One region of the Trichocoleus desertorum AS-A10 genome, then DNA from elsewhere that is predicted to be linked to it. Evidence: predicted binding sites of a transcription regulator. Region 1 holds the regulator's gene; the other holds the start of a gene.

The links. Region 1 encodes NtcA, which controls nitrogen genes in cyanobacteria. Its sites were predicted from a motif close to TTTGTANNNNNNNNTACAAA; they were not measured.
Positions count from the first base shown of each region.
Region 2: a site for NtcA is predicted at 8,099-8,118, ahead of gifA (glutamine synthetase inactivation factor IF7A). Genes of this name have one in related genera too.

Region 1 is NZ_JAMPKN010000001.1:372,320-387,400, reverse strand. It holds gene NDA01_RS01730 (PAS domain S-box protein) at 1-1,594, opposite strand, end outside; gene NDA01_RS01725 (SRPBCC domain-containing protein) at 1,885-2,319, opposite strand; gene NDA01_RS01720 (malic enzyme-like NAD(P)-binding protein) at 2,462-3,853, shown strand; gene NDA01_RS01715 (hypothetical protein) at 3,941-4,354, opposite strand; gene NDA01_RS01710 (SDH family Clp fold serine proteinase) at 4,799-5,686, shown strand; gene NDA01_RS01705 (glycosyltransferase family 2 protein) at 5,786-6,754, opposite strand; gene NDA01_RS01700 (carotenoid oxygenase family protein) at 7,134-8,666, opposite strand; gene NDA01_RS01695 (folate/biopterin family MFS transporter) at 8,723-10,213, opposite strand; gene NDA01_RS01690 (putative 2-dehydropantoate 2-reductase) at 10,339-11,322, shown strand; gene hisB (imidazoleglycerol-phosphate dehydratase HisB) at 11,289-11,966, opposite strand; gene fabI (enoyl-ACP reductase FabI) at 12,076-12,891, opposite strand; gene ntcA (global nitrogen regulator NtcA) at 13,242-13,907, shown strand; gene NDA01_RS01670 (DUF3084 family protein) at 14,170-15,081, shown strand, end outside.
Region 2 is NZ_JAMPKN010000003.1:201,908-216,988, forward strand. It holds gene NDA01_RS07720 (ABC transporter substrate-binding protein) at 1-107, opposite strand, end outside; gene NDA01_RS07725 (antitoxin family protein) at 694-903, opposite strand; gene NDA01_RS07730 (hypothetical protein) at 918-1,067, opposite strand; gene NDA01_RS07735 (hypothetical protein) at 1,060-1,311, opposite strand; gene NDA01_RS07740 (hypothetical protein) at 1,485-2,279, opposite strand; gene NDA01_RS07745 (AbrB/MazE/SpoVT family DNA-binding domain-containing protein) at 2,295-2,513, opposite strand; gene NDA01_RS07750 (group I truncated hemoglobin) at 2,665-3,054, opposite strand; gene NDA01_RS07755 (alpha/beta hydrolase) at 3,143-4,033, opposite strand; gene NDA01_RS07760 (pentapeptide repeat-containing protein) at 4,106-5,158, opposite strand; gene NDA01_RS07765 (NAD(P)/FAD-dependent oxidoreductase) at 5,225-6,328, opposite strand; gene psbQ (photosystem II protein PsbQ) at 6,415-6,858, opposite strand; gene NDA01_RS07775 (alpha/beta fold hydrolase) at 7,083-7,931, opposite strand; gene gifA (glutamine synthetase inactivation factor IF7A) at 8,187-8,387, shown strand; gene NDA01_RS07785 (GDP-mannose 4,6-dehydratase) at 8,657-9,628, opposite strand; gene NDA01_RS07790 (glycosyltransferase family 2 protein) at 9,729-11,582, opposite strand; gene NDA01_RS07795 (glycosyltransferase) at 11,605-15,081, opposite strand, start outside.

The DNA of each region.
Region 1 (15,081 bases):
GCCATTCATGCGCTGAAGCACAATGGTGAACAACCAATAAGCCCCACAGTTCCTCGCCTTGCAAAATTGGGATGACCAAGTCTGCTCGGATTTGGAACTGCGTTAACAAATTCAGGCAATCTGGTTCTAGGGGAGTTGCATAAATATCTGACAGTGAGGATACTTGGCCTGCCCGGTATAGCTGCACCAAAGCTTCCTCCAAGGGGGGAACCACCGTGCCTTGAAGGGAAGTCCACTCTGGAGCGACCGACTCTACAACAACAACTCCACTCTGATCAGCCTGAAACTCATAGATGATCACTCGATCGGTTTGTAGGAACTGTCGCACCTCAGCAACTGCTGTGTTGAGGATCTCTTCTAGATTGAGAGACTGGCGTAATCGCTGAGCGATCGCCCCAATCAAGCGTTCTCGGTCGGTTTGCTGCTGCAAGGCCAGTTCTGTCTGCTTCCGCTCAGTCACATCCATGTTAGTGCCCAGCATCCGCACAACTTCGCCTTGATCGTTCAAAAGCAGCTTGCCTGCTCCTGCAATCCAGTGAATAGAACCATCGGGCCAGGTGACCCGGAACTCCTGAGCGTAATCTTTTTTGGTCTCCAGTGCCTTAGCTACCGCTTGGACAACTTGGTCGCGATCGCCAGGATGAACAGCTTCTAGAAAAGTTTCGTAAGTTTTGCTAAAAGTGCCTGGAATCAAACCTAATAATTGTTCGGTTTTACTGGACCAACTTACAGTTCCGGTGGGCAAATTCCAATCCCAAATTCCTGCTTGAGAAGCATCCAGTGCCAAGCGTAATTGCTCCTCACTTCGCTGTAGAGCAGCTTCTGACTGCTGACGTTCAGCTTCGGCACGCTGGCGATCGCTGATGTCGCGGACCAGTTTCGAGAAGCCACGCAGTTCTCCTGCTTCATCCCATAAAGCAGTCATTAGGAGATGAGACCAAAATCGAGAACCATCTTTGCGAACCCGCCACCCCTCTTCCTCAAAGCGCTCTTGGGCGATCGCTGCCGCTATGACTCGTTCTGGCTTCCCTTGGGCCACATCTTCTGGAGGGCAAAAACGGGAGAAGTGTTGGCCGATGATCTCTTCGGCCCGATACCCTTCGATCCGCTCAGCTCCCGCGTTCCAACTCATCACATAGCCTTGAGCATCTAGCAGATAAATGGCGCAGTCTTTAACCCCATCGACCAGAAGCCGATACTGCTCTTCGCTAGAGCGCAAAGCCTTTAGAGTGGCTTCACTGCCTCTGCGCGATTGGTGCAGAACTTCATTTACCCAGCTCAAGCCAATCCCAGCTACGAGAAACAGCCCTAATAGAATCAGGTTTCGAAACCCCACTACGTCTGTACCATTTGACCGTAGCCAAAAGTAATGAATGATCCCGGCGCTCAGGCCAGTCGATAGCAAACCTGGCCGCAAACCGCCATACCAGGCACTAAATAGTACAGCTAAGATAAATGGCAAGAATGGTGCTGCATTGCCCAACAACGGGTTGAGCAGTAATCGCACTACAGTTGCCGCTACAACCACTAATACGGCCACACCATATCGCAACCATCGGAAGTGCTTTAAAGCCCATCCGTCTTTATAGTTCATAGTCACTGATGAACCAGATAATCGGAACTGAATCGTTGGTGGAGGGGATACAACAATTGAGGAGGCTCACTGAAATTACGATACAAACTGAGTGCTAAAGGAATAGATAGTCGCTGGCTTCAAGCAACCTCTAAGCCTTCTTTCCCAACTAACAAGCCGGATCAGCTCTAAACCAGAATTTTCTCTCGCGCCTGATTGATACTGGTAACCCATTTATTATGAGTTCAGTATGCCCACTTAGAGAAGGCGGATACTAAATTCTGACTGTATTTTAATGAAGCCTCAGCGATTCAACGGTATTCCACATATTGTTTTAGCTCTCGTGCCATTCGTTTCAAGCCCTGCTGCTCGTCAGCCCGAATAAACGGCCAAAATATGCGAGCCAGCCAACCTGAAAAAGCTTCTCGATGAATATACTTAGTGCGCTCTCGATCAATTTCCTGAAGTTCAAACACATGCTCGTTTTGCAAGCCTGGAATCGCCGAGAACCACTTCAAACAAACTTCTGGTTGAATCAAAGTAACTAAAGGTTCAAATTCGGTTTCTTCTTCGCCTGGAATTCGTCGTAGAGAAAGTAGCACTTCCTGACCTTGCTTGAAGGGGCGCGACGCATCACAGTCGTACAAAAACGTATTCCAGTACATCCACTGATCTTTTTGCATGAGCGCTTGCCACACTTTTAGTTTGGGGGCATCAATTTCAATTTCAGCGTAAAGGCTTGGCATAGCTGCAATTCAAACCTATCAGTGTGACTCAGTACAATCGTGGGTCTTTAATTTCTTTAAGCTAAAAATGACCACAAGACTTTTGCCTCTCTCCCACTCCATCTAACAACGTCCTTGAGCCAGCAGAGGAAACGACAGCATTATGGTGAATTTAACTCCTAATCCTAGTTTTAGCCTAACGATTCGTTTCCAACTGCCTAACCGGGCGGGCATGTTGGCTAGCGTCACCCAAGCGATCGCCGGGGCTGGAGGCAACCTGGGCCACATTGATTTGATCGAGCAGACCCGCCAGTTTTCTTTGCGCGATATTACCGTTGATGCAGCCAGCACTGAGCATGCGGAAACCATTGTTCAAGCAGTCAAAGATTTGCCAGACATCAAGTTCATCAACGTTTACGATCGCACCTTTAACTTGCACCGAGGCGGCAAAATTCGGGTAGAAAGCAAAATCTCGCTCAAAAACCAGGGAGATTTGGCGATGGCCTATACCCCAGGGGTAGGTCGTATTTGTCATGCGATCGCCCAAGACCCAGAGCAAGCTTATAACCTAACCATTAAGCAAAACACAATCGCCGTGGTGACAGATGGCAGCGCCATTTTAGGGTTGGGCAACCTTGGGCCTGAAGCGGCTTTACCTGTGATGGAAGGTAAGGCGATGCTGTTCAAAGAATTTGCTGGAATTGATGCCTTCCCGATCTGCTTAGCAACCCAAGATACGGATGCGATCGTTGAAACCGTGAAGAATATCGCGCCTGTGTTTGGCGGGATCAATCTAGAAGATATTTCGGCTCCTCGTTGCTTTGAGATTGAAGATCGCCTGCGGCGTGAACTCGATATTCCGGTTTTTCATGATGATCAGCATGGCACTGCCATTGTCACCCTGGCAGCACTGACCAACGCTCTAAAGTTGGTCCACAAACCCCTAGACCAAGTGCGCATTGTGATTAATGGCGCGGGGGCGGCAGGAGTGGCGATCGCACGTCTGTTATGTAAAGCCGGGGCGACCAGGATTTATATGTGCGACTCTAGAGGTTTGCTTTGCCTGGACCGCCTTGACTTGACACCAGAGAAACGAGAATTTGTCGTTACCCAAAGTGGCACCCTAGCCGATGCTTTAGTTGGGGCAGATGTCTTTTTAGGCGTTAGTGCTCCTGGCGTTTTAACGCCTGAAATGGTGCGATCGATGGCAAGCGATCCGATTGTGTTTGCTATGGCAAATCCAATTCCAGAGATTCAACCCGAGTTAGTCGTGAATGATGTTGCGGTGATGGCGACGGGCCGCAGCGACTACCCCAACCAAATTAATAACGTCTTGGCATTTCCCGGTATCTTTCGAGGTGCCCTAGATTGTCGAGCTGCCGCCTTAACTACCAGCATGTATCTAGAAGCCGCAGCAGCGATCGCCTCGTTGGTTAAGCCTTCTGACCTAGATCGAGAACATGTAATTCCGTCTGTCTTTGATGAGCGAGTCGCAACTTCTGTAGCGGCAGCAGTGCAACGGGCGGCTCGCCAAGATGGAGTTGCCCGCAGTTAAACCAGCTAAACAGCAAACAAAAAAAGGGGTGTAGCTTTACACCCCCGCCCTCTCTTGAGCGTTTTCTTTCAAGCCTGAGCCGTAGGTTTAGATCATGCCAGGGCCTTTGCCACGACTGTCATGTTCCATTGACAGTTGACCGTCCTTGTCTTGATTGGCTTCGTTGATTTCTCCCGTACGCTCAGCTTTTAGCTGTGCTTCTTTTTCTCTTAAATCTCCTGGTTCATCCACATACATTTCTGGCTCAATCGCGTAGTTATTAATTAAGCCTTCTTTGTCGGAGGTGTAACCTTCAGTTGTTTTGATGCTGTTGCTATCGGTTTCATCATCATTTCTAGCCTGCTGCTGGCTAGCTTCAGTTGGGTGTTGCTTAAATGCACTACCTTCTCTTTCTTTACGGGCAGCTGTTTCGGCGGGCACAATGCCGCGATCGTAGGTATCTACTTCAGCACGACCTTGACTATCAACAGCGGGTGAATTTTTATCTGTTTTATTATCCATAAATCTATCCTCAAACAAGATTAAAAGTGTTGACTGATACAAGTTCAGCTTAATCGACGCAATCAGTCGAAAACTATTAACCCAAGGACAGAGAAAAAATTATACCCTCGCTCCAAAGTGGTAAACAAATCGACAGAATTCTTCAACTTAGATGAAATCTTCAAGCTGAATTCAGGCATGTAACCCTGCTATAGTGCGCGCTCTAAAGAACCTGCATCTAAAGATAGATTCGCTTGAATAAGATAAAAATAAAAGTCAGAAACTAGAGGTGAATCTATTTAGTATTAGTTTGAAAATTTTTATAGCTTTTATAGATTGAATAGAGCGATCGCCCCATTGGTCGCTAGAAAGCTATTTTAATGCTTTCGATAGACTCAACCTCTCATCGCGATTGAAATAATAAAAGGGCTTCACGCTAAGTTCTATTGATGAGTAATTTTTCAAATGACCTTTAGTTTTCTAGATCTATTTTGGGTTTTTCTATTAGTTTCTTCGCTACAACCGATGTGGCAGCGTCGCCGCATTGAATCCTCTCGCCTGCAAGCTTTGCGGGGGCTAGAGCAACAACATAACAGTCGAGTAATTCTCTTAATTCACCGTCAAGAATCAATCAATTTATTAGGAATTCCTTTATCTCGTTACATCACGATTGAGGATTCCGAGCAAATCCTACGAGCGATTCGCCTCACTCCACCCGATATGCCCATTGACCTTGTTTTGCATACTCCTGGTGGTCTGGTGCTGGCGACAGAACAAATTGCTAGAGCCTTGATTCGTCACCCTGCCAAAGTGACAGTTTTTGTGCCTCACTACGCCATGAGTGGCGGCACCATGCTAGCTTTAGCTGCGGATGAAATTGTCATGGATGCCAATGCAGTACTCGGTCCAGTAGATCCGCAGTTGGGTAACTTTCCAGCCGCTAGTGTCCTAAAGGTGGTCGAAGAAAAACCAATTAGTGACATTGATGATCAAACTTTGATCATGGCTGATTTGTCTCGCAAGGCGATTCAGCAAGTGCAAAAATTTGTCAGAACCCTGCTCAAAGACAATGTGCCTCAGCAGAAAATTGCAGATGACAAAATTGAATTGATTATTGACACCTTAACCACTGGCAAAGTCACTCACGATTACCCAGTTACCGTGGAAGAAGCAACTGAGTTAGGTTTACCGATAACCGTAGGTTTACCCACCTCGATCTACAACTTGATGGAGCTTTATCCTCAACCTCAAGGCGGCAGACCTACCGTTCAATACATTCCTACGCCTTATGAACGGCGGCCAGCTTTGCCAGAACCCAAGGGCAGACCCCTGCCAGAAGGAGCCCGGATCTAGCCTCTCAAGTGTCTTTAAATCGATAAAAGCAGGGGTGGTTCAAAGATACCCCTGCTTTTTAAGGTGCTTTTTAATGGCCTTGAAATTAGAAACGCGAATCTAAGAATTCATCAGCATTGCTGCTGGCGCAGAGGAGCGAACATCCAGTAAGACCAACTTGCGAACAGCTGGGTTTGGTTGATGTCCTTTGCGAGCTCCTAACAACAATTTCCAAGCAGCAGGAGATGCCGTAGCGGGTAGCACCATCTGAAGACCATTCACAATTTTCTTTTGCTTCAAGGCGACTAAGCCCCAATGCAGGCAGAGATAATGACGGATATCTTGAATGGCTGGAATCGCTGAGCGATATTTTTCATTCACCAACGCATGAATTCTTTCCTTCATCAGGATGTTTGTATTCATGCGAGTTTCTAGGGCAATCTTTTGGTCGTATCCACCTGGCCAAACGGTCCGGTAGGTCAAACACTGATTGATGAAAATGGCATCGCCATATTTGGCAATTCTGATCCACGAATCAATATCGTCACAGCTCGTTAAGCTGGTATCCCAACCCCCAGATTCTAAAAATGCGTCTCTCCGGAAGGCAACCTGAATCGGGGTACCGAAGGGAACTTGCTCCAGCAACATCCCATAATGAATGTCTTCTTGCGGGATGTAGAAGGCCTGCCCTGGCCCCACCTGTCGCGTTCGGCTCAGTTCAACTCCGTTGTCATCGACTTGAGCTGCTTGGCAAGAACAGATGGCAGCTTGGGGGCGCAGAGCGATCGCCTTGGCCATTTCTTCAATGCAGTTAGGTGCTAGATAGTCATCGTCATCTACGGGTTTAATCCAAGTACCCTTGGCAACTTTGACTCCAGTATTCACTGCTCCAGAATGACCCAAGTTGGCGGAATTGCGATGATAAACAACCTGGTTGCCTAAACTGCGCACATACGCTTCAGTGCCGTCTGAGGAGCAATTATCGACAACGACAACCTCGCAAGGCACCGTTTGGTCTAGGGCTGAAGCAATCGCTCGCTTCAACAGAGACAAGCGGTTGTAAGTTGTGATCACAATGCTGAATCTCATAGCGGCAACCTGAGGGATTTCAATCAGTACGAAAGGACAGGGTTGGACCTTAGCTTGAGCTTGGCTAAATCAGCGAGGCAGAGTTTCGTAACACTGTCTTAACACATCTTCAGCTCACTCGTTCTAGGAGCAGCCCCTATGGCGCTGAAACCCTGCTAGCAGCAAGTAGTTATCTTCTAATCTTGCTTTAGCTACAAATACCTAAGTATCTATACGGGCTTTTCTGTCCCATCTTCATCCAAGTGCCGAGAATCAGCCATAGCTGGCACACAAAGTTCATCAAGTCTTTAAGATAAGCAATCAGTGCTAATGAACTTGAGGTGGTGCCAGCTAGGCGATCGCAACTGGGTAGAAACCAGCGCGTGTGAGGCATTCCAGGCTAGCGATCGCGTCCAAAGTAGGCAGGGGTGAAGGTACCATGCAAGCCGTAGGGCACATGATGCTTCAGATGCAACCGCGCGACGGGTCCTTGGTTGAGGTCGCGAGCATCCAGAATCACGACATCCGATCGCTCCCGCTTCGAGTCATAAACCAAGGTCAACACCCAACCGTCATCTTCTTCCCCGGTCATCTCAGCCTGCGGTAATCCTTGCTCGTTATAACCCGAGCGGGGCACAAACACGGGTTCACCGACATAGCCTTGGGGCGCTGCACTCCAAAGTTGGCGATCGCTCGACTCCAAATCTACTTTCAGGATCGCTTGCAAAGGTGCATTCCCAGTTGCTGCATGGGCCGCGCCTAAATAGGCATAACGGTAGGGACGGCCTGCTTTGGATGGATGCACAAAGGGAAACTCGCAACAACGGCTTTCTATAAGTTGTCGCTCAACTTGCTTGCCTGCGAGATCTAGGTGGAACCGCCACAGATGCCCCGGCGCTAAGCTGGCAAAATCGACTTCTCGGAAATCCGAGCCAGGTTCTACTTCTGGAAAAGCTTCGTAGCAAACCGAATCAACGTAGATCGACCCATCTTGCTCAAAGGCATTGGCATGGTGGAAGACAAATCCCGATTTGGTTTCTAAGATCTGCATCGACTCTGAAGTGCGTCGAGGAATTACCAAGATTCGGGTCGGTTGCTCTGGTTGGAAAGTGATGCACTCTGCGGCTCCGCGTAACCCCAAGGCAAAGGGCAAGGGATTAAAGTGCACCGGATTTTGGAAAAACACACAATAGTTTGGTGTAATCGCAAAATCGTGAATGAAGGCAAATCCAGGCACTGAGTGGACCGATTGCCGCACGACTTTACCGTCTGGATTCAGCTCATAGACCGTAATGTTGGTCGATAGCCCAGGTTTAATCGCGAAGTTAACTAAACAGGGAGCGCCATTCTCTTGAGCACAGCCCGGATCAATCCACGGGTGAGCAGCAAACGCTGACCCCGGAGACAAGACGCCATCCAAATATTCTCGGCCTAAAGTCTCTAGCGTCTGTGGATCAAGCCGATGTGGTTCGGCTGCTTCCCATAGCGCCAACAGCTTGCCACCCCAGTAAATCACTTGCGTGTTGGCAATATTTTTGAGGTTGAAGTCAAAGGCATTCGCCAGTGGTCCCCCTGGCCTTTGGGTGCCAAATACGCCGCGATGGAGGATTTTGCCAGCTTTTTGTTCTTTCTGGAAGCCTTCGGTACGAACAAAGCGATTGCGGAAATGGGCTTGACCGTCCTTAAAGGCGATCGCGCAGATCATGCCATCGCCATCAAAAGGGTGGTGCAACAACTGACCATTGACGTCAAGCAATCCTGGGCCGTTACGGAACAAAGTACCTTGGAGCTCGGGAGGAATTTCGCCCTCCACCTCATCAATGCGGTAGTCGTACTCCTTAGGTAAGGAACGATAGCCTTTTTGCCAATCCTGAGGATTGTAAGGATCAATTGGGACAGTTGTGGCACGCTCTTGGAGCTGAAAACTCTGCATAGTCCGTAATCAGCGAAGTTTAATTAAAACGAGTTCAAAACTTGCAAACCAAATGATTAATCAATGGTTTCTTCCACAGGCTCCCGCATCGACTGCGGTACCCATTCCGACATCAAATCTGGCAAAAATGGCTGACCTAATTGCTTGGTAGTCGATAGGTCTCGCTCAATAGCGGGTGTGGCTTGCAAACTGGCAGTCCCAGACTCTGTCTTCGGGTCAGCTCCTGGCAGCCAACCTAAAAATGGTAGTGGCAACAAGGTACTGAGATTGGTAATTAGCACCAGCAACCAGAGAGAGCTGAAATTGGTTTCGGTAATCTCTAACCAGTGCATCAACACAGCTCCCAGTTCGTAGGACACCAGCCCTGCTAGATTTGTAATTGACATTAGCAAGGCAAACAGAGTCGCTTCTACCCCCGCAGGACAGAGACGTGCCGCTAACACTAAGACGGGCATGTAGGCAATCTGGCCCATCACCGTCAGAATTAAGCTGTCGCCCAAGCTAAACCAATGGTCATCAATTCCTAAAGCTCGGTTGGCGTGGGTTACAAGCAGCAGCATACTCATGCCCAACACAGCCGAGAGCAATGTCGTCCAGCCGAAAAAGGCGCGAAACGGTACTTCTTTGAAAAAACGCTGAAATAGCCAGATTCCTACCAAAGACGCCAAACTCGTGACCAACCGTACCCGCCCTAAGAACTCGGGTTGAAATCCCAGCTCATTGGTTGTGAAGTAGAAAAAAGCAGAATCAGCAGTGGGGGTGGCTTGCCAAAGAAAGAGAAAAGCTGTGGGTAACCAAATTGCCTTCTGCGTCACTGCTTGGCGCAACTGACCTAATTGATGACTCACCACTGACCAGTTGGGCCTGGCACTGACGCGGGACTCAGCGATCAGGCCAGCTACGGCTGAGACAATGAGAGGAAAGGAAGCGGTAATAGCGAAGATGGTATGAGCATCAAAGCGCTGTAGCAAGGAGCCACTAAAGTAAGCAGTCAACAGCCCCCCTAGCGCCGAAGAGCCCCAACACAAAGATTGCAGCGACCCCGCAGTACTCACCGACTCCTCGCGGGCTCGCTCTACCACCAGCGAGTCCACAATCACGTCGCTAACCGCTACAGACAGCGAACCAAGGGCGATCGCGAGTGTAGCAGCCCAAGCCGTATGCACCACCGTAGCCAGAGCAATCCAGGAGCTTGCTCCTAGCACGCCCGACAAAATTAGGTAAGGGCGGCGACGATAGCCAAAAATGGGCAACCCATCGGAAACAAAGCCAAAGACAGGCTTAATCATCCAGGGCAGCGCCGCAATCCCCATCAAAGCTGATACTTGCGCTGGACCAATCCCTAACTCATCTTTGAGAAAGAAGCTAATGGCTAAGCGAGCCAAGCCGAGAATGCCTTGCACAAAGTAAACCAACAAAATCGCTGTTAACTCTGCGCTTGGCTCCTGCCCAAAGAAAACTTTTTCTGTGAAAGATGACTTGATTTTGGACCAACCCGATTCAGAAACAATCATTGATAATTGTTCATAAATATCAATGCCTACCATGATAGCCGTCTGTTCTCTAGGCTGTCCCTAAATCCGCCTTGCGACCCATAAAGCTCTAGTCAGCCTAGGGCCACATCCCCTCATTACAGTATGTTTGAACAGGAGCAAGCAGGGAGTTAGGAGCAATGGGGGCCTCTTTGGGTGCTGCGCCCAATCGTCGTTATGCAATTTTAGGTACAGGAGCATTAGGGGGCTTTTATGGAGCCCGACTTCAGCAAGCAGGCACAGAAGTTCATTTCTTGCTCAGAAGTGACTACGAACAGGTGCAGCAGCAAGGATTAATGATCGAGTCACCTGAGGGAAATTTCACGCTGCCTCAGGTCTTTGCTTACCGTCGAGTCGAGGAGATGCCTCGCTGCGATGTAGTGGTGGTGGCACTCAAAAGTACCCACAATCACTTGTTGCCAGCCCTACTTCCTCGGGTGCTCAAAGAAGATGGTGTTGTCTTAGTGCTGCAAAATGGCTTGGGCTTAGAAGCGGAAGTAGCTCAAGTTGTTGGTGCGGAGCGCGTCATGGGTGGACTGTGCTTTATTTGTTCCAACAAAGTGGGTCCTGGCCACATTCGCCACCTTGACTACGGAGCCATTACCTTAGGTGAGTACGCAGCAAACTATCAGGCGGGTGGTGTCACAGAGCGCATGTCTCAGATCGCTCAAGACTTTATCCAGGCGAGCATCTCGATCCAGTTGGCGGCAGACCTACTCCTAGCCCGCTGGCGCAAGCTGGTTTGGAATATTCCCTTCAACGGCTTGTCAGTGGTACTCAACGCCACAACTGATGCGCTGATGGCCGATCGCTACACTTATACTTTGGCAGAGCAATTGATGCGAGAAGTTGCCTTAGGAGCAAAAGTGCAGAGTCGCGCGATCGCCGATGATTTTATTCAAAAGATGCTGGATGACACGATAAAGATGAAGCCCTACCGCACCAGCATGAAAATTGACTATGACGAAGGCAGATCTCTGGAAGTTGAGGCAATTTTTGGCAACCCACTACGAGCTGCCCAAGCCGCAGGAGTGGAGCTTCCGCAGATTGCCATGCTCTACCAACAGTTAAAGTTTTTGAGCAGTAGAACTTACAAGACGCCTTTAGAGCTAGGAATAGTGTGAGCCCGACGGGGATCGGTTTCTGTAGCAACGCGCAAAGCACGGGCAAAGGCTTTGAAAGTAGCCTCAATAATATGGTGTGAGTTGATGCCATCTAGCTGACGGATGTGCAGCGTCATCTGGCTGTGATTCACCACTGCCACAAAGAATTCCCGTACTAGTTGCGTGTCGTAAGTGCCGACTCGTTCGGTAGGGATTTGCAGGCCATAGCTAATGTGAGGCCGACCAGACAAATCTAGAGCTACCTGGATTAGAGCTTCGTCCAAGGGCGCGAGGAAATTGCCAAACCGGACAATGCCTTTGCGATCGCCCAAGGCTTTAGCTAGAGCTTGACCCAGGGTAATGCCCACATCTTCGTTGGTGTGATGGTCATCAATTTCTAAGTCACCCGTCGCTCGCACCTCTAGGTCAAACAGCCCATGCGAAGCAATCTGATGCAACATGTGGTCGAGAAATGGAATACCTGTGGCGGCTACACAGCGACCCTGTCCATCCAAATTAATGGTGACATGCACATCTGTCTCACCCGTTTTGCGACTGACTGAGGCCACTCGTCCTGAAAATACGGGTTCTAATGATGCTCCGTTGGCCTGCTCGAAGGCTGTGCGGTTCTCTTGGGAAGACGCTTCATGAATGCTAGTCTGCATAGGCCCTACTCAATAGTGGGAAGTAAAAACTGAGAAGTAGAAACAGGAAGTAAGAAACTTTGAGCCTGCACAGGCAGGCCAAACGGTTGTAGTCACTGAATGGCAACCACTACATCCCCATGATCTCATAGCCAGAATCAACATAGAGGATTTGCCCTGTCATACCGCTGGACAAATCACTGCATAGGAACGCCGCTGTATTGCCAACTTCTAGTTGAGTCACAGTGCGCCGCAGGGGTGCCACTTCTTCCACATGATGAATCATGTCCAGAATTCCCCCAACCGCAGAGGAGGCGAGAGTTCTAATTGGGCCCGCAGAAATGCCATTGACTCGAATATTGTGGGGGCCTAGTTCTGCCGCCAAGTATTTAACGCTCATTTCTAAGCCCGCTTTGGCAATGCCCATAACGTTATAGTTGGGCACCACACGCACCCCGCCCAAATAAGTCAGAGTGACAATGCTGCCGCCTTCTGTCATCAGGGGTTTAGCGGCACCACTGAGCTGAATTAAGGAATAAGTGCTGATGTCTAAGGCTGTGGTAAATCCTGGCCGCGAGGTGTTGCTAAAGTGGCCAGATAAGTCATCTTTGTTGGCAAAGGCCAGACAGTGAACCAAGATATCTAGCTTGCCCCACTTCTCCTTCACAGTCTCAAAGGTGGACTGAATCTGAGCATCATCTTGCACATTGCAAGGCACAAACAAGCTGGGTTGTAGCGGTTCAACCAATTCTGCTACTTTTTTTTCCATCTTGCCCCGCTCATCGGGCAGATAGGTAATCCCTAGGTTGGCACCCGCTTTATGGAGTTGTTGGGCAATTCCCCAAGCAATTGAGCGATTGTTAGCAATGCCTGTGACTAAGGCATTTTTTCCGGTCAGATCCAGCATGGCAATCTCTTCGTTAAGGGCAATTACGAGAATACTCAAAGATGGGGGCTTAAAGATATTGACATCGACTGTTGCTGGTAGGGTGATACGCTGCCTTGAGTCCTATCACGAGATATCTGTCTTTAGGGGGAGTAAGATAGGGTCTAAATAGGCCGCTGACAGCCAAGATCCGTTCGTTTGTGGTCCTCGAAACAGCAGTTAAATTCTTCAGCCATTGGCGATCGCTGGCAGATTGTGTATCAAATAGAACAAAAAATGACTCTAGAGTAAGTTTAAGTGTTCTAAAGTCATCAATTGCTTACAGTTGGCTCACCTTCGTAAGGTTCATCTCCAGACGAGCGGCCCATGAAGGTTGGAGAAGGGCATCGAAAAGGTAAAAGGATATGGTAATGACGCAGGATAGGCCGTTAGCATCTGTGTTTCGTCAACTGGGAGGCGGAGCATTTCCTCCCGTGATCGAAACGTTTGATCGAGGCAAGACGATTTTCTTCCCCGGTGATCCAGCGGAGCGTGTCTACTTTTTGGTCCGAGGTGCGGTCAAACTGTCTCGCGTTTATGAAGCGGGCGAAGAAATCACCGTAGCTTTGCTGCGAGAAAATAGTGTTTTTGGGGTTCTCTCGCTGATTACGGGCAATCGTTCCGATCGCTTTTATCACGCAGTTGCTTTTACTCCGGCGGAATTACTGTCGGTGCCCATTGAACAAGTGGAAAAAGCTCTCAAGGATAACCCAGAGCTGTCGATGCTGATGTTGCAAGGGTTGTCTTCGCGCATCTTGCAAACTGAGATGATGATCGAAACCTTAGCCCACCGGGATATGGGATCACGCTTGGTCAGCTTCTTGCTCATCCTCTGTCGTGACTTCGGCGTTCCTGGCCCTGACGGGATCACAATTGACTTGAAATTGTCGCATCAGGCGATCGCAGAAGCGATTGGTTCCACCCGCGTCACAGTCACGCGCCTACTTGGAGATCTGCGACAGGAGAAGATGATTTCCATCCATAAGAAAAAAATTACGGTTCATAATCCCGTCGCTCTCAGTCAACAGTTCAGTTGATCTGCTATGGTTAACCTCTAGTAATAACAAGCGCTTACAGCGACTTGAATACAGCTCTCTGGCCGAGGAAGGTGCTTCATGGCACTCCTGCGAGGAAACAAAGAGAGCCGTGATGCTCTCCTGACGCTGAGGCAAGGCAGCAACTTTTGCTATCTGGGTCTGCTTGTTGTCGTCCTACAGGTGTGATGGCACACAAAACTTCCAGGGCATGAGATAGGCTGTATCTGAGTTGGGTGTGAGCCAAATGGCTTCCTGAGGGTAGATGACCAGCGGGTACATCTTAATTGTGGCAATCTTGGTGTTGGGGGGTGTGATCGCAACGGTGGGCGATCGCATCGGTACGCGCGTAGGCAAGGCTCGCCTCAGCTTGTTTAACTTGCGTCCCCGCAAAACCGCAGTCTTGGTGACGATTGTCACGGGTGGCATCATTTCCGCTTCTACACTCGCCATTTTGTTTGCTGTGAGTGATCAACTCCGGACTGGCGTTTTTGAATTGGGCAAAATTCAGAAAAACCTCTCTAGAGCGCGAGAAGATTTAGCAAAGACGAGAGTTCAAAAAAATCAAGTTGAGCAAGAGCTGACCCAAGCCCGCGCCGAGCAAGTTTCGGCTCAACAACGGCTGGATCGAATTAATTTGTTTCTTAAGGCCGCGATCGCCAAGCAAGCGACGACAGAAGCACAGCTAAATCGTACCCAAACCCAGCTAGGCCGAGTCGAGACTGAAAGAGCCCGCACCGAAGCTCAGCTCGATCAAACTCAGAGCCAACTGAGCCGCGCGGAAGCAGAAAAGGATCGGATTGAAGATGCCAAAGACCGCACCGAAGCAGAACTAAACCGAACTCAAACGCAACTAAGCACTGTTTCTCAGCAAGCAACGGGACTCCGCTCCGAGATCGACCGACTGGATAACGAGCGCCAAAACTTGATTAAAGAAACTAAAGATTTAGAGGTTCAACAGGCCAATCTAGAGAAAGCTGTCCAAACCTTGCAGCGGTACTACCAGTACTATCAAGCGCAGTATGAAACCCTACGCCAAGGCAACGTCGCTCTCTTCCGAGGACAAGTGTTGTCAGCAGGCGTCGTGCGGATCGTTTCTCCCACGGGCGCTCAGCAAGCAGTAGACCAATTACTGCGAGAAGCAAATCGTAACGCTATCAAGTTGACCCGTCCTGGT
Region 2 (15,081 bases), on a different contig from region 1:
CCCTCGACCGCTAATCGGTTATTTGGGGTAGTCGGTGAGCAAGCCACAAGCGCACTACTGGCGAGACTCAAAGCGCCAGCAGCGATCGCTACTCTCTTCACGTTCATCTATTTCCACCAACTCACTAAGAGAGCCAACAGAATATAGATCTGCGAATTAATCAAAAGCGTGAGCTAGCTCTAAATCATTCAGACCTAACTGAGAGGCATTTGAGCTTCTGCAATTTCAACTCTTCCTAATATTTTGTTTTTGATTTAGAGAAGAGCGCTATTAGCTCCAACTAACTGAATGCCTTAACTGGATGCAGAATTATCTCTGCACTTCAAAGCATTAAGTTATTTACTTATGTTAAAACACGTTTAGAAGTGTTTAATCTCGAAATAGCCTTTAGCTAAAACTGCTAGAAGATGTTGATATTAAACTGACAGATTTATATTCGAATGACTCTTTACTATGTTTATCCTCCGCTTTTATAAAAACAAACCACATCTATCCAATGGCTTAGTTAGTATCACTAACTCAATTAATAATTTATTTATCTTTAATGTAATTTTATTTAAGCTTAAAGGTAGATCAGTTCAGCAACCGCTCTTTCTTTGAGTTAGAAATCAAGCGATCGCTGAACCTAAAAACAAACTTGAAATCGATGGGGCTAGGTAACATTTTTGCTGCCAAAAATTTTGGTGTTATCAGCTATGGTTCATCAACAGTTACTATGACTTCGCTGTCAACTGTTTCATCGGGTAGAGCAGCGATCGCGGCTAGAACACTTGCGGCATTTCCTTTTGGAGCACTAGCGCCATTCTTAATTATCACGACTTGTACTTCTGTACCCTCCGGTAGCTCAACAGGCTGAGTAAGCCTTAAAACACCTTGCTCATAAATAGCTGTAATTGTTTTCATACTTCTCCAAATTTCTAATTGGCTGTTTCAAGTGGTGGGTGTTCGCCCGTTGTATGTAAAATCCTTCGCAAATCAAAAAGCCCCTCTCGATTCAGCTGCAAAGCTTCTACAAGCACGCTCAAAAATCGCTTGCTTTTGTTGGCTTTAATGCGGTTATCAGACATAGCTAGCTGACTGAACCTCTAAGTCACTCATTAGATTAGCGAATGAAACACCCCAAAGTTTTGCAAGTTCTGCTAAGGCTTCTACTCGTTGAAATTCTAGCTGCTCAAACTGAATAGTTAGGTTTAACAGTTCACCATATTCATCTGATGTTAAGATTTCAGCTTGTCGCCTACCAATTAGCTCGGCATACCGTTCATAAGTTTCTGGATAAAGAATACCATTAATTTGGAGTAATAATTCCATCTCTACCTGAAAAATACTGATAGCTTTACACCATTCTTGCTGTATTAAAACTTGTGCAGCGAAGCATTTTAAGCTAACTGATTTATGATATCCAATAAATCTTCTGAAGATAGCTACACTTCAAGTTTAACGGTTCTCATATCTCACCTACTGCTTGTCATTAAATAGGAATTCTACTTAGACATGAACAGAGCTGCTATACCAGCAATAGCACTAATGAAACTAATGCCGCTGACTATCCAATTCTCTTTGAGAAATTCGCCAACAACATCAGGATAACTACCATAAATATCTTTCAAGTTTGCGTTAGTCTCTAATGAGTCATCATTTGCTCGCTCAGCAATATTTGCAAGAATATTTACTTTTCTAAGAGTGGATTGATGTAATCTTACATAATCTTTATTTGTAAAAGCAGCAGCTTCAGCCTCACCTTCCAAAAAGTCTTTATGATCCATTTTGTTCTTCTCTACTAGTTTTGGTAGTCTTCGATGACCAATATAGTTTTCACCATATATTTCGATCAAGATTCTTGATAGATTAAATAGGTTTGATTCATGAATATATGTGGGCGAACCTTTCAAAGCTTTATAACGGTGAGCAATTGCCTGAAATCCGTAATTTACATCCCTCATATTCCAGTGCAACCACTTGTGATTTATATGAGTTTGGACATAGTCATAGAACAGATCAAGCATTTCTTTTTCAAGAGAGTCGTAGTTTAACTCTATTTGATCCCTAGGAATTCTTTTTATCTCTGCTATTTGATGAATTGAAAAAGAAACAGTTTGTCTTGAACCCAAGTTGCATATGGCAATTGATGTAATTCGAGGAGATGAACCGTCAGCTCTGTCATAAAAACTTTCACAAGAGTAGTGAATAGTAACAACGTGATCTGATTGACTCATTAATTCAGATAGTTGGTTTATTGCCTCTTTTCGTCTCTGAATTCTTTTTAAGGGCTTCTCCATTTATTCTTCTCCTAATTAATCCAAAATTTGGTCGTCCCCGTACTCAGCCATCTTTTGAAATGCTGCCTCCCAGCCTTGTCGTGTAGATCGAGCGGGACGAATGATGAGTTGGTTTTGCTGCACCTCTAGTTCCACTTCGTCACTGAGATGCAACTGCTCTATCAGTAACTTGGGAATCCGAATTCCTTGAGAATTGCCGATTTTGATGATGCGAGTTTTGACAACTGGGTTCACTGAAATACTCTGTTGGCTGTCAGTAAGTACAGTGTACGTACAGAAATAGAGCTACGACAACGCAAGAACGCACCTCAAAAATTAGCGATCGCCCCTCTCCATCAGAAAAGAGCGATCGCCTAATATCACGAACTAATTTAGGAATGAAGTCTTAAGCAGGAATTACAATGTCGGGCTTGGTGCTTTGAACGATCGCAAATAGCTCAGCTTGCTCCGTAGCAGGGACGGCAAATTTGTCTAGCGTTTGTTGAAAATCGTCTAGAAAAGATTCCCATTCTTCTGCCGTAATTTTCAGGTGAGCGTGGGAATCGTGCATCGAGCGACCGCTATATTGTTGGGGGCCACCTGTTGCCCAGCAGACCATTTCCGTCACCAAATATTTGAATCCAGATCTGGAAACGCGATGGTGAGCTTCATCGACTAGTGGGTTGGAGTTGAGGCGTGGATCGTCCATGATGCGATCGATAAAGTCATCTACAACCGTGGCGATGCTGTACACACCACCGAGCCGCTCGTAGAGAGAAGTTGCTTGAGATTGCATAGTTGGTTCTCCTGGGGGTTGATGCTTATTGTTCCCGACAGCAAAGGCAGGTATCCGAACGCTTCAAGCAATGCAACAAGCGATCGCCTTAGGACTGCGGGTAATATTCTCGCTGGATTTCTTCTAGGGCTTGGCGCAGATCATCGGCATGGAGCCAACCAACGAACCCACCATAGAGGCATTGCCCTCTCGGACTGGCGACAAAGACGTGATCCACACCAAAGGGATTTTTCCAGGTGCGAATTGTGGTGCCATCCTCAAAGGTGAAGAGGGTTTGTGATCGCTCAAAGTCGCGACGGTGAGCATCAGTCATACCCGCCACCAAACGCAAGCGCTGAATCAGGTGTCCGCTCAATTCAGATTCCTCAGTTGCTTCGCCCCAGAAGTCACGGATCGCAGCAGCAACAGCAGGGTGATTTTTCAGCGTGGCGTGGGGCAAGCCGTAGATGCAGACAAATTTGGCATGGCGAAATTTACTCGACTCGACGGGAATCGTGCCATCGCTCCCACCGTCATAATCTCCCGCGATCGTCAAAGTCGGAATTACAGCCGCGATCGTCTCAGCAATAGTTCGACGGTTTTTGCCCAAGTCGCGAGCAATGCCCAACCCAAACTCTAACGGATCAAAAATACGGCCTAAATCTGAACCACCCACAGGAGAAGCAACCAGCACTAAAGAATCAACCTGTGACCACCATTCAGGATGACGATTCAGCACTTCTAGCCAGATCAAGCCGCCCATTGAGTGCCCAATAATTCGGATGCGAGTTTCGGGGTAGGTCGCCAACATATCGATCGCAACCTGTTCTACATGGTCAATCAATGGCTCGATCCGCAGCCAAGTTTTCACAAAACCAAGATTCGGCGTGACGACTTTGGTATTGGGCGAGGCGAGGCTCTGAGCTAAAGCCGTAATTTCTCGGCTACTATCGGCCCAACCATGCTGAGCATAGAGAATAAAATCCGGTGTCTCGCTCACCCAACACTCCTATTGCCATTCGGAGAGATTTTTACTAACGCTGCGATCGCACACTCTTACCTGCGTAAAGGCTTACCCACGCAAGGGAAGCGCCAGCAAACAGCCACCCAGTAAACCCAAGGCAGTAGTACCACCAAAAGTCCAAGCGGTTTGCCTCCTACTGTAGCCTGTCCCCAACATCTGGCCCCAAGCAACAGCTCCCAGCCCTGCTCCAGACACTCCCAACAGCAACAAAATCGCGAAGGGAAACTTGCCAGATACCAGGATTGCGCCAGTTCCTTCATTATCCGCAAATAGCCAACTTGCGGTTATAATCGCAACTGCGCCAATCGCGCCCACCCAAAGACTGTCCTTGACAGCCGCTCGCCAACTCCAACCCAGAAATTTGAGCATTACTAACAGAGTGAAGGTGACTACGCCACAGACTGCCAAAAGCACGACCGAAACCCCCGTCGCTGCCATAACTGCGATCGCGCCGACCAACGGTGCAAACCAAGTCAGAGATTCCTCAAACAGCCAGGCGATCGAGCCAAGCCAAGCAATCACCCAAGCCAACCCTGCCCCTGGATGCATACCAATCAAAAAACCAAAGCAACAGTATCCTACCCCCAGCAACAATAAAGAGGGCCAAGGTAAATCAGATTGAAACTCTTTAACCGTGGTTCGTCGGGGTCTTGCAGGAGTTGACAGCGCTGGAGTTGCTACCAGTTCAGGAGTTTCCTTCCCGGCTGCTTCACTGCTCATCACTGCTGCATCTTCTAGTGGTGTGTCGGTTTCAGGCTCAGGAACAGCGATCGCCTCAAACATGCTGCCATCAGGCAAGGTTGCCCCTGTCCAATCAACGGCTTCCAATATCGCCCCTGCAAGAATAGCCCCGGTGAAGTTGGCTTTACGACAGGTAGCTCCTGTGAGGTTAGCCCCGGTTAAATCAACGTTGCTGAAGTTGGCTTTGGTTAAGTTAGCTTGGCTTAGGTTGGCTTGTTTAAGATTCGCCCCTGTCAAGTTGGCTCGGTTTAAATTACTTTGCGCTAAGTTGCTACCTGCTAAATCAGCTCCCTGCAAATCTGCCCAAGCAAAGTCCCGCTTCCCTACCGCATACCGTTGTAGGAGTTCATTTACATCCATACTGCCCCCCGATTCTCCGCGATTTTGGCACAGGAGGCTTCAAGAGAGCGAGAAAGTGTAATTAAATTAATTTTGCTTGGCGGTAATCAACTGGCGAATCATCTGAGCCGTCGCAGGAGCGAGCAAAACGCCATTGCGGTAATGCCCTGTAGCCAGCAAAACGTTGCTGTAACCTGGCAGCGGCCCAATGATGGGGGCAGGACGTCCTTCCGGACGTGGGCGCAAACCAGACCAAGTTTTGAGTACAGTGGCTTTAGCTAAGGCAGGACAAAAGGCGATCGCTTGCTCCAAAACTATTTGCAATTGCGCTTCATCCGCCACCACTTCCTCACCAGCTGCAAATTCGACCGTTGCCCCCACCCAGCAATGATTCGAGCCTAAAGGCACAATATGCACATCGTTGCCTGTAATTACAGGTTGCTTTTCCAGAATATCTAGGGGTTGGTCGAGTTCCAGATGTAGCGCTTGGCCTAAAACTGGACGAATTTCTATTGATTCTTGGAGAGCCGCAGTTAGGGGTGTGGAGCCTAGCCCTGCCGCCACCACTAGCCAATCAATCTCAAAGTTTCCTGCTGTTGTTTGTAACTGAGAGCAAATCTGTGAATTGTTGGAGTCAGGGCTACAAGGGACGGTCTCTACAGCAGCATTAAAGTGAAACGTCACACCGTTGCGTTCGGCAGCCGTGACCAAGGCGTGTGTGAGAGCCACCGGATCGACTTGGCGATCGCGAGGTGAGTAGATGGCCGCGTTGATCGAATCTTGGTTAAGGAAGGGATACTGAGCTTGAAGCTGAGCTGTATCCAGAATCTCTAACTCCCAGCCTTGACTTTTCCGCGTTTCAGCCAAGGTTTGCCATTTAACGAGGTCTTCCTCGGCAAAACACAGCTTCAAAATACCGTTGCGATTCCAGGGAATGGTGCAGCCTGCAATCGCCTCTAGTTCCGGAATCAGAGTTTCGTACCGCTGCATACTGGCAAGCCGCAACTGCCAAGCTTTACCTTTCACTTTGTGGCTAATGATGCCCATCAGCACACCCAAGGCAGCTCCCGTTGCGGCTTGAGCCGGAATTTGGCGATCGAACACAGTGACCGTCAATCCTGGTATTTGGCTGAGTTCGTAGGCGATCGCAGCTCCCACGACCCCACAACCCACCACAGCAACACGACTCATAGATTTCGCTTCAAAATTAAGAGCCTAGGATGCCACATTCAAAACCCCTCTCCCACGGGAGAGGGGTTTGGGGAGAGATCTTTTTTCTAGCTGTTGGGCACGAGTTGGAAGAAAGCGTCAAAGTCTTTCAACGCTTCCGCATAGTTGCGAATCGCTTGACGATAATCGCCGTTCTGAGCCGCTTCATCGATTTCTTCTAGGTGAGTAAAAATGTCTTGAGCAGCTTGCCGCGCTTGCCCTTGAGCATCGGGCAGTAAGTTGCGAGCCAAATTTCCCATTCTGATCCGTAACTCTCCTAGAGGACCGTGAATAAAGCCGCGAACATCGATCCATTCACGATTTTCGATTAGAGTTGCCAACTCTGGCATCCGACCGCGAAGGGCAGTGATACCAGAGGCATAACTTTGGATGCGCTCGACTTGAGTGGGGCTGTAAGTCAGGGTTTTGGTGCTGGTGGGGCTACTGCAACTGACGAGAAACGCTGTGACGAAGGCCAGTGCTAGAGCCAAAATTGACCGATAGTGTCTCATAACTCTACTTGTTTACCACTTGCAAAATTAATTGCCTTGTTGATTAGAACCTATCCCAAAACTCAAATCAGTTTTTAGAGAGGCGCTTAGGGGGCGACCATTTATAATTTTCGTAAAGAAATATATCTCAAGACTGTACTCAAAGTCTTCTTCCTAAATAAAGACTGCGAGATCTTAAGGCAGCGATCGCCTAAATCTAACTAGCATCTCAATCCTAGCTAGGCTCAATGACTTTGACGACGTAGGAAAGGTAAGAGCACCTCATTCACCTTTTCATACCAGTCTTCTTGCGCATAGTGTCCCACCTCTTCTAGTTTTACTAGCTCTGCATCAGGAACCGCTTTAGTAAAGTTTTCGGCCATGCTAAACGGCAACCAAGGATCGGACATGCCCCAAGCTACCAAGATAGGCCGCTCCCAGTTAGCAAAGCCTGGCTCAATTTCTGCGGTGGCTGTTGGCAGTTGTAAGTTGCGTAGCGTATATAGCAGCGATCGCCCCGCATCCGAGCTTTTGAGAAAAGGCCGCCGATACACATCCAAATCTTTGTCAGCTACCTGGTAAGGCCCACCTCCTTCTAGCAACCGATCGACCAGCAAGGGGTCTTGCGTCATCATGTCACCCACCAAGGGTAATCCCATTTGTTGGATCTTCCAAGGCAGCTTTGCAGTGGTAGAGAGCGGCGTATTGAAAATAGCCAAGCGCTCGATTCGGTCAGGATTCTGTAAAGCGTAGCGGAGCCCTACGGCTCCCAAAAAACCTTGCACCACCAGGGAAAACCGTTCAACTTCCAGCGCTTGCACTAGGTCTGCCAAAGCACCGACAAAAGCATCAGGTGTGTAAGCAAAATCTCGCTTATCTGGCTTGGCAGAAAAGCCAAACCCAGGCCAATCTGGTGCGATCGCCCGGAAACCTTGCTCGGCTAAAGCAGGCAACACCTGCCGCCAACTGTAACTTTGGGAAGGAAAACTGTGCAGCAGCAGCACTGGCGGCTTATCCGTTGAGTTCATCGGGTTTGCTTCTCGGCAAAACCATTTCAACGGCCCTACTTCAACCAAACGCTCCTCAACTGCCACAGCTTTTCTCCCACAAGCTCAAGTGGTCTGAGCTTACCGCTGAACGGTAGCCTAAACAAGCTGACGTTCCTTGGAGATGCGCGCTTATCGAAACGCCTCCTAGCCTGCAAAGACTTTTGGTTTCCTCTATTTGTAAAAAAATATTAAAAATATGGCATGTAAAGCGTTTTGTAACTTTAGATACAGAAAATTTTGTTATATTGATTGAACAACCCATAAATGCTCAGATCGATTCATCTAATAGGAGAACTATTTATGTCTGCTCAAGATCAAGCTCGTGCTTTAATGATGCGCCATCACCACTTGATCAAAAATCGTCAGCAATCGATGCTGGGTCGTGCCGCGGCAGAAGTAGGGATGCCTGCTGAAGCATCAGAGTACTGGAACCATATTCAAGGCAAAGCTCATCCCTCTTTCCGAGCTTCCTACGATCGCAGTCACGCTTCCCTCAGTTAATTGACGCCAGACGGCTCTGTTTCCTGTTTATTTGGGCTTTTGTTGATTGTTTATATAAGTAGAAACACTTGGTTGAGGTCTAAGTTGATTAGCCTTCAGCTAGTGAGTTCCTATTAGAATGACTGCATCAAACTTAAAAAGGGCGCTTTCCTCGGTGGGAGAGCGCCCTTAAAACTGTTATAAATTGTAGCTGTAAAGCTGAGCACACAGACATGAATTCAGGAAGGCGATCGCTTCACTCAAAAGCCCGCATCAGAATTCTGCATTTATTAAGGCTGGTCTTGCAGAGCTTTCAAGTCATGCTCTACCATCAATTCCACCAACTCCTGAAAAGAATGCTGAGGCTGCCAGCCTAGTTGATTGCGGATTTTGTCGATACAGCCCATTAACTGGACAGGCTCATCAGGTCTGTAAAAGGCAGGATCAACCGAAACATAATCTTCCCAGTTCAAATTCACACAGCTAAAGGCGCATTCCACCAACTCACGCACGGAATGAGTTTCACCGCTAGCAATAATGTAGTCATCTGCTTCTTGCTGTTGCAGCATTAACCACATCGCATAGACGGCATCTTTGGCATAACACCAATCTCGTTTCGCATCAAGATTCCCCAGCTTCAGCTCATTTAGCAAGCCCAGTTTAACGAGGGCTGCTGCTCGCGTGATCTTGCGAAACACAAATTCTGCTCCCCGCCTGGGAGATTCATGCGTATACGTAATGCCGCAGCAAGTGTAGAGATTGTACTGCTGACGATAATTTACGCTCATCCAGTGAGCATAGGCTTTGGCTACCCCATAGGGATTCCGAGGCCGAAAAGCTGTGCGCTCTGTTTGCGGAGATTCATCCGGTTGCCCGAAGACTTCGCTACTAGAAGCTTGATAAAACCTAGCATCCGGTTTGCAGCGACGAATGGACTCTAGAAGCCGAGAAACGCCTAGCGCCGTATACTCAGCCGTCAAGGAAGGCTGGGTCCAAGAAGTAGGAATATAGCTTTGAGACGCAAGATTATAGATTTCGTCTGGTTGCGCTTCAATAATGGCATCCATCAAGGAGCACTGGTCTAGTAAGTCTCCAGAAAGGATTTTGATGTCATCGGAAAAATGACTAATACGACTAGAATTACCAGAACTAGAACGACGGACCAAGCCGAAAACTTGATATCCCTTAGTTAAAAGTAGCTCGGCAAGATAGGAACCGTCCTGTCCTGTAATGCCTGTGATTAGTGCAGATTTAGAAGACATAAATGAGGCGATTGCTGCTGTTTGTGCTTCAGAATACGAAGAGTGGAGCTGTATTGTTAGTAGCTACTAATCTATTACACAATCTGCAAGGTGCTTAAGTTCAAAGGCGGTAATCTTCATATTCCCTTGTTAAATGAGGGCTATAGCAGGGGTCATGTTTAATGAAGCTTTGCCATTTAGCTCTGAAATAAGCTAAATCTGGTTCGCAAACTTTCTCTTCCTTCGACTCATAATGGTATAGAGAAACGTGAGGCAAATATATGTTTCTATATCCTTGCTCTACCATCTTTAAACATATGTCTACGTCGTAATATTGATGGGTTAATTTTTCATCAAAGCCTCCAATTTGCTCATAAATTTCTCGCTTACACATGAGGCAAGCACCAGAAACAGCAGAGAAATTATTGATGGCTTGAATTTGAAACATATAACCTGAAGCTGTTGCAGGCAGATACTTGTGGTTACAGCCTACAGCATCACGAATGCCGACAATTAAGCCAGCATGTTGAATGGTGTCATCGTCATATCGCAATAAAGCTCCAACTGCGCCAATAGATTGTCTCTGTGCTTGTTCCAGCATGGCACCAATCCAATCTGGAGTAATCACTGCTGTATTGGCATTTAGAAATAGTAAATAGCTGCCTTGAGCTTGACGGGTTCCATAGCGGCTGAGGCTAGAACTAGAATAAGGCTTAGAAAGCTGATGATGTTTGAACTTTGTTGGTTCTTTAGCTTGCCACTGAGCAAGAAGGCGATTTGTATCTTGAGAAACAGTGCGATCGCTAACAACAATCACTTCATAGTTTGGATAAGTACTTTTTGCAAAAATAGATGTTAGACAGTTTTTAATAAAAGTTTGGTGCTCACTGGTTACTGGAATGATAATACTAACTGGATATTGCTCTGGTAGCTGATAACGAACATGATAAATTCCTAAAAAGCCAGGTGCATCTAAAACTTTTCCAGGCTCTCCACGCCGCTCAATCGATTCTTCTAGGGCTTTTTGAGCTGCAATGTAAGCGTAAGGTTTGACACCTTCCTCACCAGTGGCTGTAGATTCGGGATGGATTCTCCAGCAGTAAAGCACCTTGGGAATATGAAAGACTTGATTCGTTTTTTCAGTAAATCGTAGGACTAAATCATAATCTTGGCTGCCTTCATAACCCACACGGAAGCCACCGATTTGATCGAGTAAAGAGCGCCGATAAACTCCTAAGTGACAGGTGTACATGCGAGACAAAAAGGAGTCTGGACACCAGTCAGGTTTAAAGGCAGGTTCTAGCAGTTGGCCTTGCTCATTCAGCTTATTTTCATCTGAGTAGATCATGTCTGCTTCAGGATGCTGATTGAGCAACAGAGCTACTTCATATAAAGCATCTGGCGTTAGCAAATCATCATGATCAAGAAGTGCTACAAACTCTCCTGTGGCTATTTCTAAGGCTGAATTAGAGGAATGAGAAATGTGGCCATTTTCGCTTCTAAAGACCACTTTAATCCTGGGATCTTGAGCAGCATATTCTGCCAAAATCTCTTTTACATGAGGCTGTGTAGAGGCATCATCGGCAATGCACAATTCCCAATAAGGATAAATCTGGTCAATAACTGAGGCGATCGCCTCTCGCAAAAAAGTTTCTGGCGTGTTGAAAACGGGCATCAGCACGCTAATGGTTGGCTGATAACGAAACACCTCGAATGTCTCAGCCATTTTGGTTAGGTCAGCTGCTCGCGGAAAGTTCTTATTCAGCCATTGCTGATAAGTAGGGTTAGCGCTCAGAGGCACTTCTACGGCAGGTTGCTGCGATTCAGCCAAAAGTGAGGTGCTAGCAAGCTTGAAATGAAGCTTCCTAAAAATTCTCGCTAGGACCGGATTCAAGCCTTCAGTTTTGAGCAGGAAGAGTAGGCGGGGAACTCGCTCTAGCACACGTTTAGAACGTAGTACAGAATTTTTTAGCATTGGTCTAACCTCTGCATTTGGTTTATTCCTTCGTCAGGATTTCTTGTAGCTTGGCAGTAAATGCTTCCTTAGAACCTTCTGCTTCGATCCTGCGTAAAATATTAAACCTCAGTTTCTCCCATAACTCAGCGTCGGTATATAACTGGACGCACTTTTGAGCAAACTCATTAGGGTCGTCTGCAACTAGCAACTCTATGCCGTCTTGCCAACCTAGCTGAGCGGCAATCAGTGAGGTCGTGACCACTGGCAGTCCATGAGAAGCGGCCTCATAGATTTTCAAGGGAATTCCGGCAGCAAAGCGAGTGGGGACAACAAAGAGACGAGCGCGGTTGTAATAGCTCTCCAAGTTATTCACTCGGCCCATCACCTGGATGTGGTCATTAGCTAGGTTGAAAACCTTTTCAGAGCTGTTAAACCCAACAATTTTGAACTTTAAGTCTCCGTCTAGCTGCGCTTGAATTTGTGGAAATACTTGATTGGCAAACCAAATCACTGAGTCTGCATTGGGACTGAAATCATCATGAATAGCCCCAACAAATAAAATGTCAGACCGTTGCTTAAAGGAATTTTCAGTGGGACGTAAAGCTACTGTGTGGCTCAATGTATGAACGGTAGGAAATCCACACTCAGCAAATTTCTTACTTTCCGGTTCTGAAACCGAAATAACTGAGCTAACGCCTGCGGCTAACTTGACTTCATCTTGAATTAAAGTGTCAATCTCAGCTTCAGAAACTTCTTGGCCATTCAATCGGCGATAAGCCACTTCACGTAAGGAGAAGAGCGCTTCAGCATCGTAAATAACTTTGGTACTGCTGAATAGTTCAGGATGCCCTGTGAAGATGGGTTGAAAGATTTGCATGTTGTGAGGACGGCTAATAATGATGGCCTCATAGTAGCCAGCTCGTTGCTGCAAAAATTCTGCCAGCTTGGGCCTACCGTGCTCGGTCATCACCTCTACGACTTTAGGGATGTCCCGATAAACTGTATCCCAGTCTCCTTCATCAATTAGATCATTGAGAGGATAAAAAGTGACAGTGTAACCTAGCTCAATTAGAGATAGAAGAATTTCTCTGGCTCTGGGATAACCAGCACCTAAGAAGGCATGGGGAACTCGGTCATCAATGAAAAGGACACGGGGCTGCTTGTTAGCTGTGGTGCGAGCCAACAAGATATTAGCGGGGTCTGGTAAGTGGTGGGTTTGCAAGCGATCGCGATGATTGTTGACAAAAATCTCACGATTTTTAGCCTGTAACTGTAAAGCAGCATCACTTGATTTTGAACTAGCAAATTCGAAGTGTAGGATTACCGCATCGGGGTCGTAAACTACACGTTTGCCTGAGCGCCATAATCGTAAACAGTAATCTGCTTCTTCGTAGTAGGCAGGCTTGTAATCTTCGTCGAAGCCCCCCATTTGCAAAAAGAGTTCTCGACTAGTGAGGAGAAATGCGCCAGAGCAATAATCTACGTCGCGCCCAAACATATACTCGGGAGCAAACGGAGAGTCGCCTCGGCCATAGCCTAAACAAGAGCCATCTTGCCAGATAATACTTCCAGCTTCTTGCAAGCTACCATCAAGCAGCAAAATCTTGCCACCTACAGCGCCAATGTCCTCTGCACTCTCAATCGTTTTAACCGCAGAGGCAATGCTGCCGGGGAGGACTTGGGCATCATTGTTCAGGAATAATATGTATTTTCCTTGAGCGACTTTAGCGGCTTGATTACTTGCTAATAAGAAGTGATGATTTTCACTATTGCGAATAATCCTGGCACCTTGAATGCGATCCAGGAGCACGCTAGTGTCATCAGAAGAAGCATTGTCAACGATGACAACTTCAAAGGAGTTATAAAAGTTTTCGGATAAAGACCGTAAGCACTGGAAAGTTAGCTCGGCTCTATTATATAAAACTAAAATAACTGTAACTAAGGGAGTTTGGCTGGTAGGAAGGTGTAGCTTTGCTCCTGATGCTAAAAAGCTCTTTAAGACATGCTTGTATGTAGTGGTTATAGTCTGTTTGTGGCGTTCTAACTCTAAAGGAACGACTGCTTTTGGTGCGGACTGAGTCGTTGAACCCAAATTTAATCCAGGAAGATTCTCGATCGCGAATTTGAACTCTTCGGAGGGTTCAACCCGCAACGTTTTCTTAAGGTTCATCCAGCGATCACGCAATTTCCAGAACTTGCTGGTTTGCATGGCCGCAATAACGGTCTGGGAGTATTCCAAGCGGCCATGAGTTTGTTGGAGCTGCGATTGTAACTGATCTAAATCAGTTTCTAGCTGTTGAATTTGGGTCTGCGATCGCTGCTTTTCTGCCTCAGCGTCTCGGATTTGAGCCTGCGATCGCACGAGTTCTACTTGAGCTTCTTGAAGCTGAGCTTGGGCCTGCTCTAGTTCAGCGTAAGTGGCTTGTTGTGCTTGTAATCGGCTGAGTTCTGCCTGAGCTTCCTGAAGCTGAGCTTGGGACTGTTCCCACTGAGCATAAGTCTCGTGTAGATGTGTCTGCGATCGCTCTAACTCTGCTTGGGATTGCTCAAGTTCTGCCTGAGTTTGGCGTAGTTGTGCTTGGGACTGTTCCCACTGAGCATAAGTCTCGTGTAGATGTGCCTGCGATCGCTCTAACTCTGCTTGGGATTGCTCAAGTTCTGCCTGAGTTTGGCGTAGTTGTGCTTGGGACTGTTCCCACTGAGCATAAGTCTCGTGTAGATGTGCCTGCGATCGCTCTAACTCTGCTTGGGATTGCTCAAGTTCTGCCTGAGTTTGGCGTAGTTGTGCTTGGGACTGTTCCCACTGAGCATAAGTCTCGTGTAGATGTGCCTGCGATCGCTCCCATTCTCCGTAGGTGTGATGCATCTGAGCTTGCGACTGCTCTAGCTCAATTCGTAACTGCTGTAGCTGAAGTTTTGATTCACTTAGCTGCTCCGTCAACGTAGAACACCTTTGAACCAAAGCTGAGTTTCTACCCTCTAGGGAAAGCGGATATGCTTTCAAAACAAACTGTAAAGTATCTGATTCTTCTGCTTGCTCAACGATTTGTAACGTGCTTTCGTCAAACTCTTCTCTCACTACCTGAGGGATGAGAGGGGACGGAAAGAAAACCGGAAGTTTTGTGCGCTCAAGACAATCTACAAAATATCCCGTATCTTCAAACAATTTTTTGACTGTTTCATGGGTAAAAAATCTAAGATGAGTATCATCCAGGATGCCAAGCTGGCTATATTCAAATCTCCCTTTTAAGAGTGCTAGTCGAATTGCTCCATGACTAATGTTTGGAATCGAAGCAACAATATAGCCATCTGGTTTTAAGAGCTGGATTGTCGCTTTTAGTAATTGCCAAGGATTTCGGAGGTGCTCTAAGACATCTCCAAAAACAGCTACGTCAAACTTCTTTTCAGGCAGAATCTCAGCTAGAGAAACTAGATCTAAATCGGCGACAATAACCTGTTCACAATAATTTTCAGCCGTTTTTGCCGCTTCTGGGTTAACTTCAATTCCTGTGACTTT